DNA from 4 places in the Arthrobacter sp. 10L430 genome. Region 3 is predicted to be linked to each of the others. Evidence: riboswitches for the same ligand, from Rfam matches in the RefSeq annotation. Region 3 holds a riboswitch; each other region holds the start of a gene.
The links. A riboswitch is a leader RNA that binds a small molecule or an ion and turns the genes downstream of it on or off. The one in region 3 is predicted to bind thiamine pyrophosphate.

Region 1: another riboswitch for thiamine pyrophosphate. It lies ahead of thiO (glycine oxidase ThiO); the one in region 3 lies ahead of AC1DDG_RS12180 (ECF transporter S component).
Region 2: another riboswitch for thiamine pyrophosphate. It lies ahead of thiC (phosphomethylpyrimidine synthase ThiC); the one in region 3 lies ahead of AC1DDG_RS12180 (ECF transporter S component).
Region 4: another riboswitch for thiamine pyrophosphate. It lies ahead of thiD (bifunctional hydroxymethylpyrimidine kinase/phosphomethylpyrimidine kinase); the one in region 3 lies ahead of AC1DDG_RS12180 (ECF transporter S component).

Annotation. Positions count from the first base shown of each region.
Region 1 covers NZ_JBFTJD010000001.1:124,508-128,803, forward strand. The annotation lists gene AC1DDG_RS00570 (RNB domain-containing ribonuclease) at 1-452, opposite strand, end outside; gene AC1DDG_RS00575 (ferritin-like fold-containing protein) at 494-1,180, shown strand; gene thiE (thiamine phosphate synthase) at 1,177-1,911, opposite strand; TPP riboswitch at 1,939-2,059, shown strand; gene thiO (glycine oxidase ThiO) at 2,052-3,476, shown strand; gene thiS (sulfur carrier protein ThiS) at 3,473-3,709, shown strand; gene AC1DDG_RS00595 (thiazole synthase) at 3,715-4,296, shown strand, end outside.
Region 2 covers NZ_JBFTJD010000001.1:463,135-467,430, reverse strand. The annotation lists gene AC1DDG_RS02095 (VOC family protein) at 1-258, opposite strand, end outside; gene AC1DDG_RS02090 (amidohydrolase family protein) at 327-1,421, opposite strand; TPP riboswitch at 1,511-1,618, shown strand; gene thiC (phosphomethylpyrimidine synthase ThiC) at 1,613-3,427, shown strand; gene AC1DDG_RS02080 (alpha/beta hydrolase) at 3,429-4,163, opposite strand; gene ffh (signal recognition particle protein) at 4,219-4,296, opposite strand, start outside.
Region 3 covers NZ_JBFTJD010000011.1:149,980-154,275, forward strand. The annotation lists gene AC1DDG_RS12170 (energy-coupling factor transporter transmembrane component T family protein) at 1-373, opposite strand, end outside; gene AC1DDG_RS12175 (ABC transporter ATP-binding protein) at 370-2,064, opposite strand; gene AC1DDG_RS12180 (ECF transporter S component) at 2,064-2,684, opposite strand; TPP riboswitch at 2,756-2,899, opposite strand; gene AC1DDG_RS12185 (heme-degrading domain-containing protein) at 3,068-3,613, shown strand; gene AC1DDG_RS12190 (DUF4235 domain-containing protein) at 3,649-3,912, shown strand; gene AC1DDG_RS12195 (hypothetical protein) at 4,013-4,198, opposite strand; gene AC1DDG_RS12200 (amino acid ABC transporter ATP-binding protein) at 4,255-4,296, opposite strand, start outside.
Region 4 covers NZ_JBFTJD010000005.1:329,265-333,560, forward strand. The annotation lists gene rplU (50S ribosomal protein L21) at 1-275, opposite strand, end outside; gene thiD (bifunctional hydroxymethylpyrimidine kinase/phosphomethylpyrimidine kinase) at 605-2,158, opposite strand; TPP riboswitch at 2,141-2,238, opposite strand; gene AC1DDG_RS08055 (Rne/Rng family ribonuclease) at 2,317-4,296, opposite strand, start outside.

The DNA.
Region 1 (4,296 bases), on a different contig from region 3:
AGTTCGAACTCCCAAACAAACGCCGAACAGAGCTGGCCTGCGAGCAGGCTGCCCGCATTCTCGCTGATGACCTCGGGGTGCAGGGGGATGCGGCCGTCCGGAGCATAGAAGGTCTGGCCGCGGCGGCGGGTTTCGGCGTCGAGGGCGCCGCCGGGCACCACGAAGGACGGCACATCGGCGATGGCGTACAGGATGCGGTAGCCGTCTGCGGATCTTTCGATGAAGAGGGCCTGGTCCAAGTCGGTTGAGGATGGCGGGTCGATGGTCAGGAATTCGACGTCGGTCAAGTCCAGCTCCGGGAGCTGCCGCTGCGCCACAGCCGCCTCGGCCTCCTTGAGCACTTCCAAGGGGAACTGCCCCGGGAGCTCCAGCTCGGTCCGCAGCGCACTCAGGGCCTCCGCCAGGGCATTGGTCTGTTCATGGACGCTGGGGGATAGGCGATGATGTGGCACGGAAATCAGGTTAGCCCGATTTCCGCAGTTAGTCTTGGATTATGGGCACATCCTCGGCTGACACCGCTCGGTACGACCGTTTCGTCGCTGATCTGTTCGGGGTGATGGCATACGGCGAGCTCTCCGCCTTCGAACGGCTGTCGTCGGACGCCCGCTACTCGCCCACGCTCCACGACCGCGCGGTGCTCGGCAGGATTGCCGTCATCGAATTCCAGCACTACGAGCTCGTGAGTGAGAGGCTCGCCGGGATGGGCGTTGACGTCGAGGACGCGATGCTCCCGTTCCAGGCAGCGGTGGACCATTTTCATGAGCGGACGCGGCCCGCGGACTGGTACGAATCCCTGATGAAGGCCTATGTGGTGGACACGGTCTCGGCCGATTTCTACCAGGCCGTGGCCCGCTACGTGGATGCCGGGACCCGGGAGCTTATTCAGCAGATCCAGTCCTCCGAGGAAGCGACGGCGGTCCTCCGCGAGAGGTTGAGGGTGGCCCTTGCCGATGATCCCCGGCTCGCCTCACGGCTGGCGTTGTGGGGACGGCGGCTCCTGGGAGAGGCGCTCACGCAGGCACAGCGCGTGGGCTATGAACACGCCTTCCTGACCGAGCTGATCACTGAAGCGGACAGCGGTGCTGACGACGCCGCGGCCCGGGAGCGGGTGCGCAGCCTCACCTCCGAGCTCGCCGAAAACCATTCCCGGCGGATGGTGCAGCTCGGTCTGAGCGGCTAGTTCAGGCCTGCCACCGGCGCGCCTGCGCCCTTCACTCCGGCGTTCTCCGCTCCCGCATCCAGGGCCTCGAGCAGTTCGGCTGCCGCGGCCTCCGGATCCGGCGCCTCGGTGATAGCCCGGACGACGACGATCCTGCTGGCGCCCGCTGCCGCGACCTGCTCCACGTTGGTGAGGTCGATCCCGCCGATGGCGAACCAGGGCAGCAGCAGGCCGCCGACCCTTTCCTCGTCCGCCGCCCTTACGGCCTCCGCCGCATAGCGGACAAGATCGAGCCCGACGGCGGCCCGGCCGGGTTTGGTGGGGGTGGCCCACACCGGGCCAACGCAGAAATAGTCCAGACCGCTTCGCCCGGGGGAGGCGGCGATCGCGGCATCCACCTGGTCAGGGGTGTGCGTGGACAGCCCGATCACCGTGGCGTCATGCAGCAGCTTCCGTGCGGAGCGCAGCGGCAGGTCCTTCTGGCCGATATGGAACACCGGGGCCCCGGACAGCGACGCAATGTCTGCCCGGTCATTGACGGCCCAGAGCCGGCCATGCCTGTGGGCTGCCTGGCGCACAACTTCCAAGAGTTCGAGTTCCTCGGCCGCCTCGATGGTCTTGTCCCTCAGCTGGATGATATCCACCCCTCCGGCGAAGGCCGCATCAACGAAATCGGTGAAATCGTCGCGCTCCTTGCGGGCATCGGTGCAAAGGTACAGTCGGGCGGTGGTGTGGACATCATGCGCGGTCATGGCAACCAGCCTAGTTCCTCTAAACTGGGCAGGTACCGCGGGAGCCCGCTGCAGCTGTCACAAACGCCGCAGGGCCGAGAGGGCGTAAGAGCCGACCGCTTGACCTGATCCGGTTAGTACCGGCGTAGGGAAGGATTTCCATGCAGCTTGGATCCGGCGGGAGCACTTCCGCCACAAACACTTCTGCCGCGGAACCGCTGCACGCTGACGTTGCCGTCATCGGCGGCGGCGTGATCGGCCACGGGATTGCCTGGGAGGCGAGGCGTTCAGGACGCTCAGTGGTGCTTATTGACGATGCGCCGGGGACGGGGGCCAGCTGGGCCGCTGCGGGAATGCTCGCCCCTGTCAGCGAGCTGCACTACCAGGAGCAGGAACTCCTGGAACTGATGCTCGAATCCTCTGCCAGATGGCCCGATTTCGCCGCGGCGCTCGCCGATGGCGGAGCCGGCAGGGATACCGGTTATCTTTCGACGCCGACCATCGCCGTCGGTGCGGACCCCGCCGACCGCCGCACCCTGACGGACCTTCGGGAAGTCCAGCAGGCGTGCGGCCTGGTTGTCGAGCCGCTGACCATCCGCGAGGCCCGGTCGCGGGAGCCGCTGCTCAGCCCGGGCATTTCCTGTGCGCTGGACATCCCGGCTGACCACCAGGTTGATCCGCGGATGCTGGTGGCAAGCATCGCAGCTGCGCTGGCCCGCCACGAACCCGGTTCGCGGACGGCCGTTGCCGGTGCAGAAAACGGCTATGAGATCAGGGAAAACGCTGCCGGCCTGCTGTGGGACGGCGGGCAGCGCGAACGGGTCTGCGGCGTCCGGCTGGCGGGCGGCGGCACTGTGCGTGCCGCCGAAACCGTGGTGGCCAACGGACTCGCGGCGGCGTCGCTGGATGGACTGCCGGACGGGCTGAAGCTGCCCCTGCGCCCGGTCTACGGCGACATTCTCAGGCTCCGGGTTCCCGCGCACCTCCGGCCGCTGCTTACGGCCACGGTCCGGGGCATTGTCCGCGGAATACCCGTCTATCTTGTTCCGCGGCAGGACGGAACGGTGGTTATCGGCGCCACCCAGAGGGAGGACGGGCATTCAGCCCCCAGCGCCGGCGGGGTCTACCAGCTCCTCCGCGACGCCCAGGTGCTGGTGCCGGCCGTGGCAGAACTCGAGCTCCTGGAATCGACCGCCAGGGCCCGGCCGGGTACCCCCGACAACGCCCCGTTGCTGGGCCGCGTACCCCTCGGCAGCATTACGGCGGGGCAGGGCAGCACCGTGCGGCACGGAAGCACGGCGGGCCGGGCGGGCACTGCGGCCGACGGGGGGCTACGGGCAACTGTTGCCGGGCTCATCATCGCCACCGGGTTCTTCCGCCACGGCGTGCTGCTGACGCCAGCCGCAGCCGCCATCTGCCGCGGGCTGATGGACGGCGTGGAGGACAAACGCTGGCACGCCTTCCGTCCGGAGCGGTTTTCGGCCGGGCGCCCCGCCGCGGCGGGCGCAGCCGCCCCGGGCAACGGCACACCGGCCAGCTGCGCAACGGGCACAGTCACATTTGACCGAGACAAGGAACCAGCATGAACATCACACTGAACGGCAACCAACACGCAGTGGGCGCAGGCGCCTCCGTGACAACTCTGGTCAGCAACGTCACCGGGCGGACACTGGCTGCAAACGGGCAGGCGGCCGACGGCCAGCGGCTTGGCGTGGCCGTGGCCCGCAATTCGGAGGTTGTGCCAAGGAGCCAGTGGAACAGCACGGCGCTCGCCGAGGGCGATGAAATCGAACTCGTCACGGCAGTTCAGGGAGGATGAGGACGATGACTGAAACAACGACAGCGGCGACCGGCACGACTGATAAGGCGACGGGCAGGGCGGGGTTCAAGGCAGACCCCCTGGTCATCGACGGCGTGGAGCTGACCTCGCGGCTGATCATGGGCACCGGCGGGGCTCCGAGCCTGGACGGACTGGGCGCGGCGCTCCTGGCCTCCGGCACCGAACTGACCACGGTGGCCATGCGCCGCTATTCGCCCGCCGAAACCGGATCCCTGTTCCAGCTGCTCCTTGACCACAACATCCGTGTGCTGCCGAACACGGCCGGCTGCTTCACGGCACGCGACGCCGTGATGACGGCGGAACTCGCCCGCGAGGCCCTGGAAACGGACTGGGTCAAACTCGAAGTCATCGCCGATGAGCACACTCTCCTGCCGGACGCGGTGGAACTCGTGGATGCCACCGAACAGCTCGTCAGCCGCGGCTTCAAAGTCTTCGCCTACACGAACGACGATCCGGTCCTGGCGCTGCGCCTTGAAAACCTGGGGGCGGCGGCCGTCATGCCGCTGGGATCGCCGATCGGCACCGGCCTGGGAATCCTGAATCCCCACAACATCGAGCTGATCGTG
Region 2 (4,296 bases), on a different contig from region 3:
GTCGAACAGGAGTGCCGTGTGGAAGAGGCCGGCTTCTCCCCGGCCCGGAATATTCAGGCCCGGGGCGGGAGCGAGATGAACCAGCGGCGTCTTAAGCCTGCCAAGGTAAAGGCCGCCGTCCTGCTCCGCCACGACGTCGAGGCCGAGCGCCCGCTGGTAGTAGTCGGTCATGAGGTTCATGTCCCCCACTTTGAGCATCACAGTGCCCATGGTGAGATCGGCAGGAAGAAGATCCTGGCTGCTGGCTGCTGGTGTCATTTGAGTACTCCCGGACTCCCTGGCCACCGGATTTCGATGGTCTCTACATATCTAAATTACTTGAAGCTTCAATTTATTCCTAAACGGACAACGCGTCCCCGCAGAACTATGCCCCTGAGATCCCTGATGGTTCCGGGCACCTCGCGGGGGTCCTCAGTGCACAACACCACGTCGGCACTTGCCCCTTCGGCCAGGCCCTCCGCTCCCAGCCACCGGCGGGCACCCCAACAGGCGGCGTCCAGGGCAGCAGCCGCCGGAAGGCCTGCGGCGTGGAGGGCCAGGATCTCGTCAGCTATCCGGCCGTGCCGGATCACGCTGCCCGCGTCCGTTCCAGCGAAAACCTGCACCCCGGCTTCGTGCGCTTCCAGGATCCGTTCATTCCGGCCTTCCCACAGGGCCCGCATGTGGGCCGCGTAGCGCGGAAACTTGGGTTCGGCCTGGGCAGCGATATCCGGGAACGTCGCGATGTTGATCAGTGTGGGAACGATCGACACGTGCTGCTCGACCAGCCTGGGAATGTGCCGCGGCAGAAGTCCCGTGGCATGTTCGATGCAGTCGATTCCGGCGTCCAGCACGTCGTCGAGCGTGTCTTCGGCGAAGCAGTGTGCAGTGACCCTGGCGCCCTCATCGTGGGCGGCGCTGACGGCGTCCCGTACCGCCGAGGCGGGAAACGACGGCGCGAGGTCGCCGGCGTCGCGGTCGATCCAGTCCCCCACCAGCTTGACCCAGCCATCGCCGGAACGCGCCTGCTTGCGGACCGCCTCGACAAGGCCCTCCGGCTCCACTTCGACGGCGAAATTCCTCAGATAGCGGCCTGTCCGGGCGATGTGCCGCCCGGCCCGGATGATCCTCGGCGCTTCCGGGCTGCGCTGGAGCCAGCGGGTATCGCTGGCCGCGCCTGCGTCCCGGACGAGCAGCGTGCCGGCGTCGCGGTCAGTCATCGCCTGGGCATAGGCGGTGTCGTCGTCCACGGCGCCTCCGGGCCCCAGCCCGATGTGGCAGTGGGCATCCACGAAGCCGGGCAGCACCCAGCCGTCAAGTACTGCGTCCGGGACGACTGCCGGGCGGCGGAAGGTCAGCCGACCGTCCACGGCCCAAAGGCCTGCCCGCTCCTGGTCCGGGCCGGTAAGCGCGGTCCCGCTGAATTCGATGATGGGCGCCATGGCTCAAGCGTAATCCGTACGGCCCGGCCCGGCGTGTGTCACACCCGGCACGGATGCGGCACCCGCCTGCCGCCCTGTGGTAGCTTCGTCTACGACCACACGGGTGCCCCTGCAGGGGCTGAGATCGGGCTAGCGCAGCCTGCGACCGTTGAACCTGTCCGGGTAATGCCGGCGAAGGAAGTGAGCAGTAAATGAACACCCAGAAAACACGGCTGAGCCCTGCCCAAAACGAGGCGGCCCATAACGAAGCTGGCCAGCAGACCACCCAGTCGCTGAAGTCGCACTCACTGGCTTACATCGAGGGGGAAGGCCTGCGCGTCCCGGTCACGGAAATCGCCCTGGAGCCGTCTCCCAACGGGGAGCAGAACGAGCCGCTGCGGGTCTACCGGACTGCGGGTCCGGGCAGCGACCCGGTAGTGGGCCTCGCCCCGTTCCGCTCGGAATGGATTGAAGCACGCGGGGACACGGAGCCGTACGGCGGCCGGCAGCGGAACCTGCTCGACGACGGCAGGTCGGCTGTACGTCGCGGCGCAGCTTCCGCGGAGTGGAAGGGAGCGCAGCCGGTGCCCCGCCGCGCCGTCGGGGGCAAGACGGTGACCCAGATGCACTATGCCCGGCAGGGCGTCCTCACCCCGGAAATGCGCTTCGTGGCACTCCGCGAGAACTGCGACGTTGAACTGGTGCGCAGCGAGGTGGCTGCAGGCCGTGCCATCATCCCCAACAACATAAACCACCCCGAGTCCGAACCCATGATCATCGGCAAGGCGTTCCTGGTAAAGATCAACGCCAACATCGGCAACTCGGCTGTAACCAGTTCGATTGCAGAGGAAGTGGACAAGCTGCAGTGGGCCACCCAGTGGGGCGCGGATACCGTGATGGACCTGTCCACCGGCGATGACATCCACACCACCCGCGAATGGCTGATCCGCAACTCCCCCGTCCCTATCGGCACCGTTCCGATCTACCAGGCGCTGGAGAAGGTCAACGGTGAGGCCAATGCCCTGACGTGGGAGATCTTCCGGGACACCGTGATTGAGCAGTGCGAGCAGGGTGTGGACTACATGACCATCCACGCCGGAGTGCTGCTGCGCTACGTCCCGCTGACCGCCAACCGCGTCACGGGCATCGTGTCCCGCGGCGGGTCCATCATGGCCGGCTGGTGCCTCGCACACCACCAGGAGAACTTCCTTTACACGCACTTTGACGAGCTGTGCGAGATCTTCGCCAAGTACGACGTCTCCTTTTCGCTCGGCGACGGCCTCCGGCCGGGCGCAACCGCCGATGCCAACGACGCCGCACAGTTCGCCGAACTGGACACCCTGGCGGAGCTGACCCAGCGTGCCTGGGAATACGACGTCCAGGTGATGGTTGAAGGCCCAGGCCACGTCCCGTTCCACCTGGTGCGCGAGAACGTCGAGCGCCAGCAGGAGCTGTGCAAGGGCGCTCCGTTCTATACCCTCGGCCCGCTGGTCACGGACGTGGCGCCCGGCTACGACCACATCACCTCCGCCATCGGTGCCACGGAGATCGCCCGCTACGGTACGGCCATGCTCTGCTATGTGACGCCCAAGGAACACCTGGGGCTGCCCAACAAGGACGACGTGAAGACCGGCGTGATCACCTACAAGATCGCCGCCCACGCCGCAGACCTCGCCAAGGGCCACCCCGGCGCCAATGAGAGGGACGACGCCCTGTCCAAGGCGCGCTTCGAGTTCCGCTGGCGGGACCAGTTCGCCCTGTCCCTTGACCCGGTAACGGCAGAGGCCTTCCACGACGAGACGCTGCCGGCCGAGCCTGCCAAGACCGCACACTTCTGCTCCATGTGCGGGCCCAAGTTCTGCTCCATGCGCATCAGCCAGGACATCCGGAACGAGTACGGCTCGGCCGAAGCGCAGGCGGCACTTGCCGAGATGGCCGAAGGAATGCGTGAAAAGAGCCAGGAGTTCCTGGCCGCCGGCGGAAAGGTCTATCTGCCGGAGCTCAAGCTTCCGGAAACAACCCGCTAAATCAGGACGCCCGGGGCTGTCGCCGCCGGCCGACCTCGGCAACAAATGACCGGATAAAACGGTCACCCTCGGGGGAATCCTGGGGCCGGTGCCCGCCCGCGGCAGTGCGGTGCAGGGCGCCGGTCTCCCTGAGGTACCCGGCAATCTCCTCATAGAGGGGTTCCCAACCGCCGGTGAGGACCAGAGTAGGGACGCCCGGAACGATCTGCAACGGGGCCTGCCAGGGAGGTGCCTGCAGCCGCAGTCGCCTGGCGGCACGCCTCGCTTCCGGCGTGCTCGGGCCGGGCGCTTCCGCAGCGAAGGCACGCCGCACAAACTCCCGCTCGTAGTCGTCGTCGCCGAGCTGGTGCCGGACCTCGAACAGGGGCTCCATCAACGCCCGGTGGGCCGCCGTGGCCGGCAGTTCCGCGGTCAGCGACAAGCAGGCGGGCTCCACGAGCGTCAGCGAGAACACGAGGTCCGGGCGTTCGACGGCGGCCATCATCGCTGCGATGGCCCCTTGGGAGTGCGCCACCACGTGGCCTCCGGCAGCGCCCCGGCCGTCATCGGCCAGCGACCGAAGCACGATTTGGGCGTCCTCGGCGAAGTCCGTCTCCAGCGGTTCCGCTTCGGCGTCGAAGCCGTGCCGCCGCAGGAAAAGGGCGTCATACTGCAGGGCCATGCCGTGCTGGCGCGGCCAGGCGGCGGAGCCGAAGCTCCCGGCCCCGTGGACGAACACTACCCGCTGCTTAAACATGACCCAACCTTATGGCAGAGGCCCGACATCGGCGCGGGCCGACATGACAGTGCGCCTATTTGCCGAGGAACTTGTCGAAGCCCTTCGGCAGGTTCAGCTCGGACGGGTCGAAGTCGCCGCCCTGCTGGCCGAA
Region 3 (4,296 bases):
GCAGCACCGCCGGCAAAGCAATCGCGAGGCCGCGGAGCAGGAAACCCAGCCCCAGCTGGAGGGAACCTTCGCTCATGGACCAGATGCCGACGTCGAGCAGTACCTTCCCGCTGTCCGGCGACAGGATGGAGGTGCTCCAGCCGCCCACGGCGGCAGCGACAATCAGCGGCCAGCCGCGCTGCCAGAGCAGCGTGAACGTCAGGCCGGCGAGCGGGAAAAGCAGCAGTTCGCAGGCCAGCGCCACGGATGCGGACATCCAGTCGATGGACAGGGCCAGAACAAGGGTGATGAGGAAGACGGCGGCGAATTTGGCCAGCGGGTTGGCCCGGGTCAGCAGCGCCCGGTTTCCGGAAAGGCTCAGCGCGTCCCTCATGTCGCGGCCTCTTCCGGTGCGCCGAGGGCGTGCCCGGCCGTGCCCGGCTGAGCTGTGCCCGGCTGAGCTGTGCCCGGCTGACGCGTGGCGGGCTGAGCTGTGCCCGGCTGACGCGTGCCGGGCTCACCCAGTCCCCGGGGGGCGAGCCTGAACTCGGTCCCGCCCAACACATGCGTGAATTCCTGGTCGTGCGTCACGGAAACCACGGCGGTGCCGGCGTCGAGCAGTTCGGACAGGAAGGAGGCGAGCTCGGCCCAGGTGTTGGCATCCTGGCCGAACGTCGGCTCGTCCAGGATCAGGACCTGGGGATGGGCCGCGAGCACCGTGGCCACGGAAAGCCTGCGCTTTTCCCCGCCGGAGAGCGTGTACGGGTTGGCGTCCACGAGACCGGTCAGGCGAAGCCGTTCCAGCAGCTCGTCAACTCGCTCTTCGCCGTGGCCCATGTGCCGCGGGCCGAACTGCAGCTCGTCCAGGACCCTGCCCGTGACGAACTGGTGCTCGGGTTCCTGGAACACGGTGCCGATCCTCGCGATCAGCTGCTCGGCCCGCCACTTGTACGGGTCGATCCCGGCGCCGCGGCTCAGTTCCACGGTGGCGGACACCTTGCCGTCAACGGGCGGGATAAGGCCGGCGAGCGTCAGGGCAAACGTGGATTTCCCGGCGCCGTTGGGCCCGGTAATGGTCAGCGCTTCGCCGGCGCGGACCTGGGCCGTGATGTCCCGCTGGACAGGCACGGGCGGAACGGACCTGAAGCCGCGGCGGCGTGGCCGCTCGCGTGAGACGGCCAGGCCCTCTGCGGCGAGCAGCAGCTGGCCCGTGACTTCAGCCGAGGTTCCGGCAAGAGTCCGCTGCCGCGCGGCCGGGACATATCCGGGAACCCAGACCCCGGCGGCAATGAGCATCTCGCGCGCTTGTTCAAGAACCTGGTCCGGCGTACCGTCGATCAGCACCGCCGGCTGCGTGCCGGATCCAGGCTGCAGCACCACGATCCGGTCTACCAGGTCCTTCCATACGGCTACCCGGTGCTCCACGACCACCAGCGTGGCGCCCGTCTTGTCGAGGCAGCGGCCCACGGCGTCGCGGACTTCCAGCACGCCTGCCGGGTCGAGATTGGCGGTCGGCTCGTCCAGCAGGATGAGCCCCGGCCGCATCGCCAGGATGCCGGCCAGCGCAAGGCGCTGTTTCTGCCCGCCGGACAGGGCCGACGTCGGGTGGTCCATCGGAAGGTGCGCGAGCCCGACGTCGTCCAGTGCCTCGTGGACGCGGGTCCAGATTTCGTCGCGGGGCACGGAGAGGTTTTCGGCACCGAACGCTACGTCGTCGCCGAGGCGGGAGAGGACCACCTGCGTTTCGGGGTCCTGCTGCATGAGGCCGGCGCGGCCGCGCCGCGCGCGCGGCGGTTCGCCGTCAATCAGCAGGCTGCCGGTCTCGTCCGCGTCGTCGCTGTCGGCAGGGCCGCCGTCGCCGGCCGCGCTGTTTCCCGAGGTGCCGTCACCCAGAACCCCGGCGAGGGCGTGAAGCAGCGTGGACTTGCCGGCGCCGGAAGGTCCCAGCAGCAGGACCCGCTCCCCCGGCCGGATGTCCAGGTCCAGCGCGTTGACGGCGGGCCTGGACCGTCCCGCGTGGCGCCAGCCCCAGCCGCGGGCGGTGACCGCGGCGGGGCGGACGCCGCCGTCGTAATGTGCGGGCATCAGGAGAAGACGGGCTCCGTGGCTGCCTTGCGGGACGCGAACGAGCTCAGCACGCCCGTCCTGGCCAGGCCGCGGGTAGCGATCCAGGACAGCACGCCGGCGATGACCGCGCCGGAAATGGCGCAGAACACGATATACGCGAGCTTGTCCCCGGCGGCGTACGCAATGTTCCAGCCCCACGGAGCGAAGGAGTCATTCAGGCCGCAGAACAGGCCCGCACCCGCGCCGGCCAGCAGCGAAGCGGGGAGGTTGAATTTCTTGTACATGAAGGCGGCGAACACGAGCTCCGCACCCAGGCCCTGCAGGATGCCCGAAATCAGCACCGTGGTGCCGTACTGCGAGCCCATGATCAGCTCGCCGGTGGCGGCGACGGCTTCGCAGAACAGTGCCGCACCCGGCTTGCGGACGATGAGCATGCCGAGCACCGCTGGAATCATCCAGCCGCCGGCGTAGAGGCCGGAGAGGGGCGGGTACACGGCGTTGACGGGGGCGGAGATGAGGTTGGCGCCCTGGGACCAGGCCCAGAAAATCACGCCGCCGGCGACCGCGATCAGTGCCGCCACCACGATGTCAGCCACGCGCCAGTTGTAGCCGGTCTTCTTGATTGTTGCAGTTGTCATGATGGTCCTCCTGAGGAACAGGAGGGGAAAGCGCTCCCCGGCTGCTGGCGGTTGGTTTGCCTGCTGCCGGACACTTTGAGAACTCGACTCCCTTGCGCCGGTACTAGCCGGATCAGGTTCGAGGGTCTGCGGCGGTCCGCACTCTCAGCGCCCATCCTCGGTTTCGCTGGCAGTTGCCAGTGATGCCCGACGGCGGCGCTCCCCTGTCGTGATAAATCTGCCCTTGTGGGCTGATCCAGTTTACACCGGGACGGCCGCGGAAGACCGGCGCCGCGGTCACAATCCGGGAGGTATCCGGGAAGTGCGCGGAGGCGCCAGAGGGCGGCGAACAGAGGTTGCCTGGGACGGGGCGGCGCGAGGACAGCGCGGAGTACATTGGGGCCATGACGCAACAGGATCCCGGCAGCCAAGCCGCTTTTGACCCCGACTCCGCCGCCGAGCAGCCGGCGGGCGCTCTGGCAGCCCTGATCGCCAGCATCGAAGCGGAAATCACCGAGCTGCAGTTTCCCCGGTTCGGCAGGGACGACGCCCTCAACCTCGGCCTCCTGCTGGTTGAGCTCGGCAAGATCGGCAACCTGCCCATCGCCGTCGACATCACCAAGGGCGAACACGTGCTGTTCCATGTGGCACTGGAGGGTGCCACCCCGGACAACGAGCACTGGGTCAAGGCCAAGCAGCGGACCGCAGCACGCTACGAGGAACCGTCCCTGCTCGTGGGACTGCGCGGCCGACTCGGCGGGGGCCGCATCGAGGACAACGCCTGGTTTGACCAGTCCAGGTATGCCGCCCACGGCGGCTCATTCCCCATTTACGTGGAAGGCGTGGGTGCGGTAGCCACGGTGACGGTCTCAGGGTTGCCGCAGAAGGCCGACCACGATCTGGTGGTGCGGGCGCTTCGGGAAATCCATGCGTCCATGCGGCTAGGCTAGGGGCAGTCTGTATTCACGTCGCAAGGAGTTTCGGAATGAGTTTTTTCATCAAGCTGCTTGGCACCGGCATTAGCCTGCTCGCCGGATTCGCCGGCACCAAGGCCGTGGACACCATCTGGGAAAAGACCACGGGCCGCAAGCCGCCCAAGGGCGGGAAGGACGACGTCCCCACGACGCTCCGCTCGGCCCTCACCTTTGCCCTCATTTCAGCTTCGGTGAGCGCCATCATCCAGGTGCTGGCCAACCGGGGCACACAGCGGGCGATCACCCGCTTCGCCAAAACCCAGGACATCGTCTAGCCACTTCCGGGTGAGCCGACTACGGCCCCGACTAATGCTGGACACTGCATCAGACGGGGCCGTGGTCCGCGGTCATTCCCCAGCGGAGTTCCTGGGCTGGCTACGGTATGGCGGCGACGACGTCGATTTCGACCAGGAAGTCGCCCAGGAATGAACCGACGGTGGTTCGAGCCGGGGTCGTGGGGTGTCTGGCCCGGGTGACGAGGAAGCCGTTGGCGGCGATCGCCTGGGAGTAGGGTCCGGCCGGGCTGGGCGCGAGGTCTGTGGTTACCTGCCGTCGAGGCATGGGGAGGACTCCTTTCGTGTGACCGGCGCGGTGGCCGGCCGGAGTTGTTGATGTTCTTAGAGGACCTTTGAAAGAAAGGCCTGGGTGCGTTCGTGCCG
Region 4 (4,296 bases), on a different contig from region 3:
TCCTGACGGTGACCCTGGCGCTTCTTGTAACCGGTCTTGTTCTTGAACTTCTGGATGACGATCTTCGGACCACGAAGGTCCTCAAGGATCTCAGCCGTAACAGTTACCTTGGCCAGGTCCGCAGCTGCGGAGGTGACCTTGTCACCGTCTACCAGGAGCAGTGCGGGCAGCTCAATGGTGCTGCCAGCTCCACCGGCGACGCGGTTCAGGGTAACGAAGTCTCCAACGGAAACCTTCTCTTGGCGGCCGCCTGCGCGGACAATCGCGTACACCACTTGGGAACTCACTTCTCTCGACGTTTATTACTAAATTTGCGTGCGGAACCTGGGTCCAATTGTTTGGCCTGGCTCTCGCTGTGCCTCAACGCCGTGGATTCCCCGGGGGAACCCGTGAGCTATCCCAAGAACAATTCCGATTGGATCGTTCCGGGGTCATAACCCAAGTGTTGGCGTAAGCACCGAAGATCTAGACTACGCTAATTTCGCCTTCGGTCGCAAATGAGGCTGGTTTCGGCGGGCTGTCCGTGATAGGCGCCACAAGGGCTGCCGCACCGCCTGCCGTAACCGTGCGCATCTATCGTACCGGCTGCCGCGCCCGCCGCCGCTCAGCCGTGGCGGCGTGGCGCGTCGAAGAAATCCACTTCGTAGCGGCAGGACTGCCGGAAGGCCGTGAGCATCTGGGTGCGTTCCCAGTCAGACGCCGCGCGCCCGGCGGCATCGGTGATCCCGATGGCCTGCCGGGTGGCCGCGGCGAAGTCCTCGTCGGCGTAGGTGCGCAGCCACTCCGCGTACGGATGCTCTTCCGGGGCGCCCGCCGCCGCAAATTCGGCGTGGAGGCTCGCCCCGACGTCGGCATAGAGCCAGAAGCACGGAAGCACCGCCGCCACCAGCACGGCATAGCTTCCGGATGCAGAAGCAGCCAGCAGGTGGTCCACATATGCCTTGGTGACCGGGCCCAGCTCCGCCCGCACTGTCCGGGTGCTGAGCCAGCTGCGGTGCAGCTCCGACTCGACTTCGAGGCACTGCTGCGCGGAACGCGCCCAAAAGAGCTGCTCGGCCTCGGTGGGGGCAAGGGCGCTGGCCCGCGCCAGGACGCGTGAATACCCGTTGAGGTAGATGGCATCCTGGGCGAGGTAGTACGCAAACTCGTTTTCCGGCAGGGTGCCTTCCACCAGGCCGCGGATGAAGCCCAGGCCGTAGATCGTTTCCAGGTCGGGTGCGGCTTCGGCGTGGAGCATCCCGGCATAGCTGCCTTCGCCCGCCACCGTCAGGTGGTGGAAGTGGTGGACGGGTCCGTTGCCGTGCCCCACGTCGAGCCTCCCGGACGTGCGGAGGGCCCCCTCCAGCCACGGCTTGACGGTACGCAGGGACAGCTCCCAGTCCCCTAAGCGCGCCTGCACCGTAGCCATGGCTGAGGACAGCGAGCACCCTGTGCCGTGGCTGTTGCGCGTCGGAACCCGCTCGCCGTCCACCACCACCACGTCAGCGGACAGCACACCACCGGTGTTCACGAGGGCGTCCGGGCAATCAGCACCGTCCAGATGCCCTCCCTTGACCAGGACTGTGGCCCCGGTTTCGGCCGACAACCGTTTTCCCTGCTCGAGCGCGTCGGACCAGGTGGCGGCTTCCGGTTCCCCGAGCAGCATGCCCAGCTCGGCAAGGTTGGGCGTGATCAGGTCGGCCAGCGGCAGGAGTGCCCGAAGTGCAGACTCGGCGGACTCCCGCAGGAGCCGGTCCCCGCTCGTTGCCACCATGACCGGGTCAAGAACCACGACGCCGGGACGGACCTTCTCCAGCCAGCTGCGGACCGCGGTGATCACCTTTTCGTCGCCCAGCATGCCGATCTTCACGGCGTCAACAGTGATGTCGTCGCTGACCGCTGACAGCTGCGCGGTGAGGAAATCCGCCGGCGGAACGTGGACGGCACTGACGCCGCGGGTGTTCTGGGCGGTCAGCGCCGTGATGGCGGCCATTCCATAGCCTCCGTTGGCCGCGATGCTCTTCAGGTCCGCCTGGACGCCGGCGCCTCCTGAAGGGTCCGAGCCGGCGATCGCCAAGACCCGGGGAATGTCCCGGCCGGTGCGCGGGGAGAATTTGAAGGCGGCAACGGAGGAATCAACCGCGGGAGGCAGGACAGATGCTGAGGACAAAGGAGACATCCCTTCGCCGGTGCTAACCGGTCAGGTTCAACGGGTTTGGATCTCAGCCGGCACTTTGCTCGGCACCCCGTGTCAGTCCCCCAGCCTAGCGGCTTACTCCCAAAACCCAACGGGCCGGTGCTGCGATTGCAGCACCGGCCCGTTGGAAGGGGGTCGACTCAGAGCTCAGACGCGGGTACGCCTACGCCAAGAATGATCGGCTCGCTGGCCGGCTTGGCGGCAGCCACCTTCTCCGCTTCCGGAGCCTTGGCCTCATGCGAGTGTCCGGCCAGTGCTGCCGGCGCCGTCTCATGGTGTTCCACGGACGTCTCGTTGGCTGCGCCCTGCGCACGGCTTGCGCTGCGGTTCCGGCGCGGACGTCGGGTCCGGGTCTGCACGGCCGAGTGATCCGCGAACCGGTCGGCGTCGTTCTCCGCAACCGCCGGAGCGGGACTCTCCCCGGTTCGCGCCGGGGCAGCTACCGCAGTGGCAGGGCCGGCTGCAGCCGGATCAACAACAGCGGGTACCGGGGCCGCCGTCGGCTCCTCCGCAGCGGGAGCAGCAGGCTCGCCAAGGTGCGCGAAGGCTTCCTCAAGCCGGTCCAGGGTCAGGGCAGGCGTTTCGGATGCCGGCTCATCGGCGTGCTCGACGAAGGGAAGCACCACCTTCTCGCCTCCGAACGTCAGCACGGCGCCGGGACGGCCGGAAATGCTTTCCGTCTCCGGGCTGCGGTGCACTGCCGGGCTCTCCGGAGCGGAGGCCGCCGGCACGGGAGCAGGCCGCGCCGCATCGCCGGAGACACCGTGGTGGGCGGCATCCTCATGCAGGTGCGCTGCGTGTGCCGCTGCCGCTATGTTGGCGAGGGCCGCCCGGGTGGCTTCGGCCTTGGCGTGTCGCTCGGCCTCGGTTGGCTCGTGATGGACAGCGGCGGGAGCAGTAGGCGCGGACTCGGCCGGAACCTGGCCGCCCTTGCCGCGGCGGCGGCTCTTTCGCTCCGGGCGCACGGCGGGCTGGTGCTCCGCCCGAGGGATGTGGTGCTCGGCGGCAACGACATTGGCCCGGCGGTGCTCGACCGGCTCGTCGTGGGTGACGATGCCGCGGCCGGCGCACGCCTCGCACTGCTCGCCGAAGACTTCCAGCAGCCCGGTGCCCATCCGTTTGCGCGTCATCTGCACGAGTCCCAGCGAGGTCACCTCCGCGACCTGGTGCTTGGTCCGGTCGCGGCCCAGGCACTCAACCATGCGGCGCAGCACGAGGTCGCGGTTGGATTCGAGCACCATGTCGATGAAGTCGATCACGATGATGCCGCCGATGTCGCGGAGTCGGAGCTGCCGGACGACTTCCTCGGCAGCCTCCAGGTTGTTCTTGGTGACCGTTTCCTCCAGGTTGCCGCCGCTGCCGGTGAACTTGCCGGTGTTGACGTCAACCACGGTCATGGCTTCGGTGCGGTCAATCACGAGGGAACCGCCTGACGGCAGGAACACCTTGCGGTCCAGCGCCTTGTGGATCTGCTCGTCGATCCGCCACGCCGCGAAGATGTCGGTGTCCTTGGTCCACTTCTCCAACCGGCCCACCAGGTCGGGGGCCACGTAGGTGACGTAGGCCTCGATGGTGTCCCACGCTTCCTCGCCGGAAACGATCAGCTTCGAGAAGTCCTCGTTGAAGACGTCGCGGACCACCTTGATCGTCAGGTCCGGTTCGCCGTAGAGCAGTTCCGGGGCGAGGACCTTCGTGGAGCTGGACTGGCTCTCGATGCCCTCCCACTGCGCCCGGAGGCGGTTGATGTCGTGGGTGAGCTCTTCCTCGGACGCGCCTTCGGCCGCGGTGCGGACGATCACGCCGGCATTTTCCGGCAGGCGGTCCTTGAGGATGCGCTTGAGGCGGTTGCGTTCGACGTCGGGCAACTTGCGGGAGATGCCCGTCATGGAGCCGCCGGGCACGTACACAAGGTAGCGTCCGGGCAGGGAGATCTGGCTGGTGAGGCGTGCGCCCTTGTGGCCCACGGGATCCTTGGTGACCTGGACCAGGACGGCATCCCCGGACTTCAGGGCGTTCTCGATCCGGCGCTGCTTGCCTTCGAGGTTGACGGCCTCCCAGTTCACTTCACCGGCGTAGAGCACGGCGTTGCGGCCGCGTCCAATGTCGACGAAGGCGGCTTC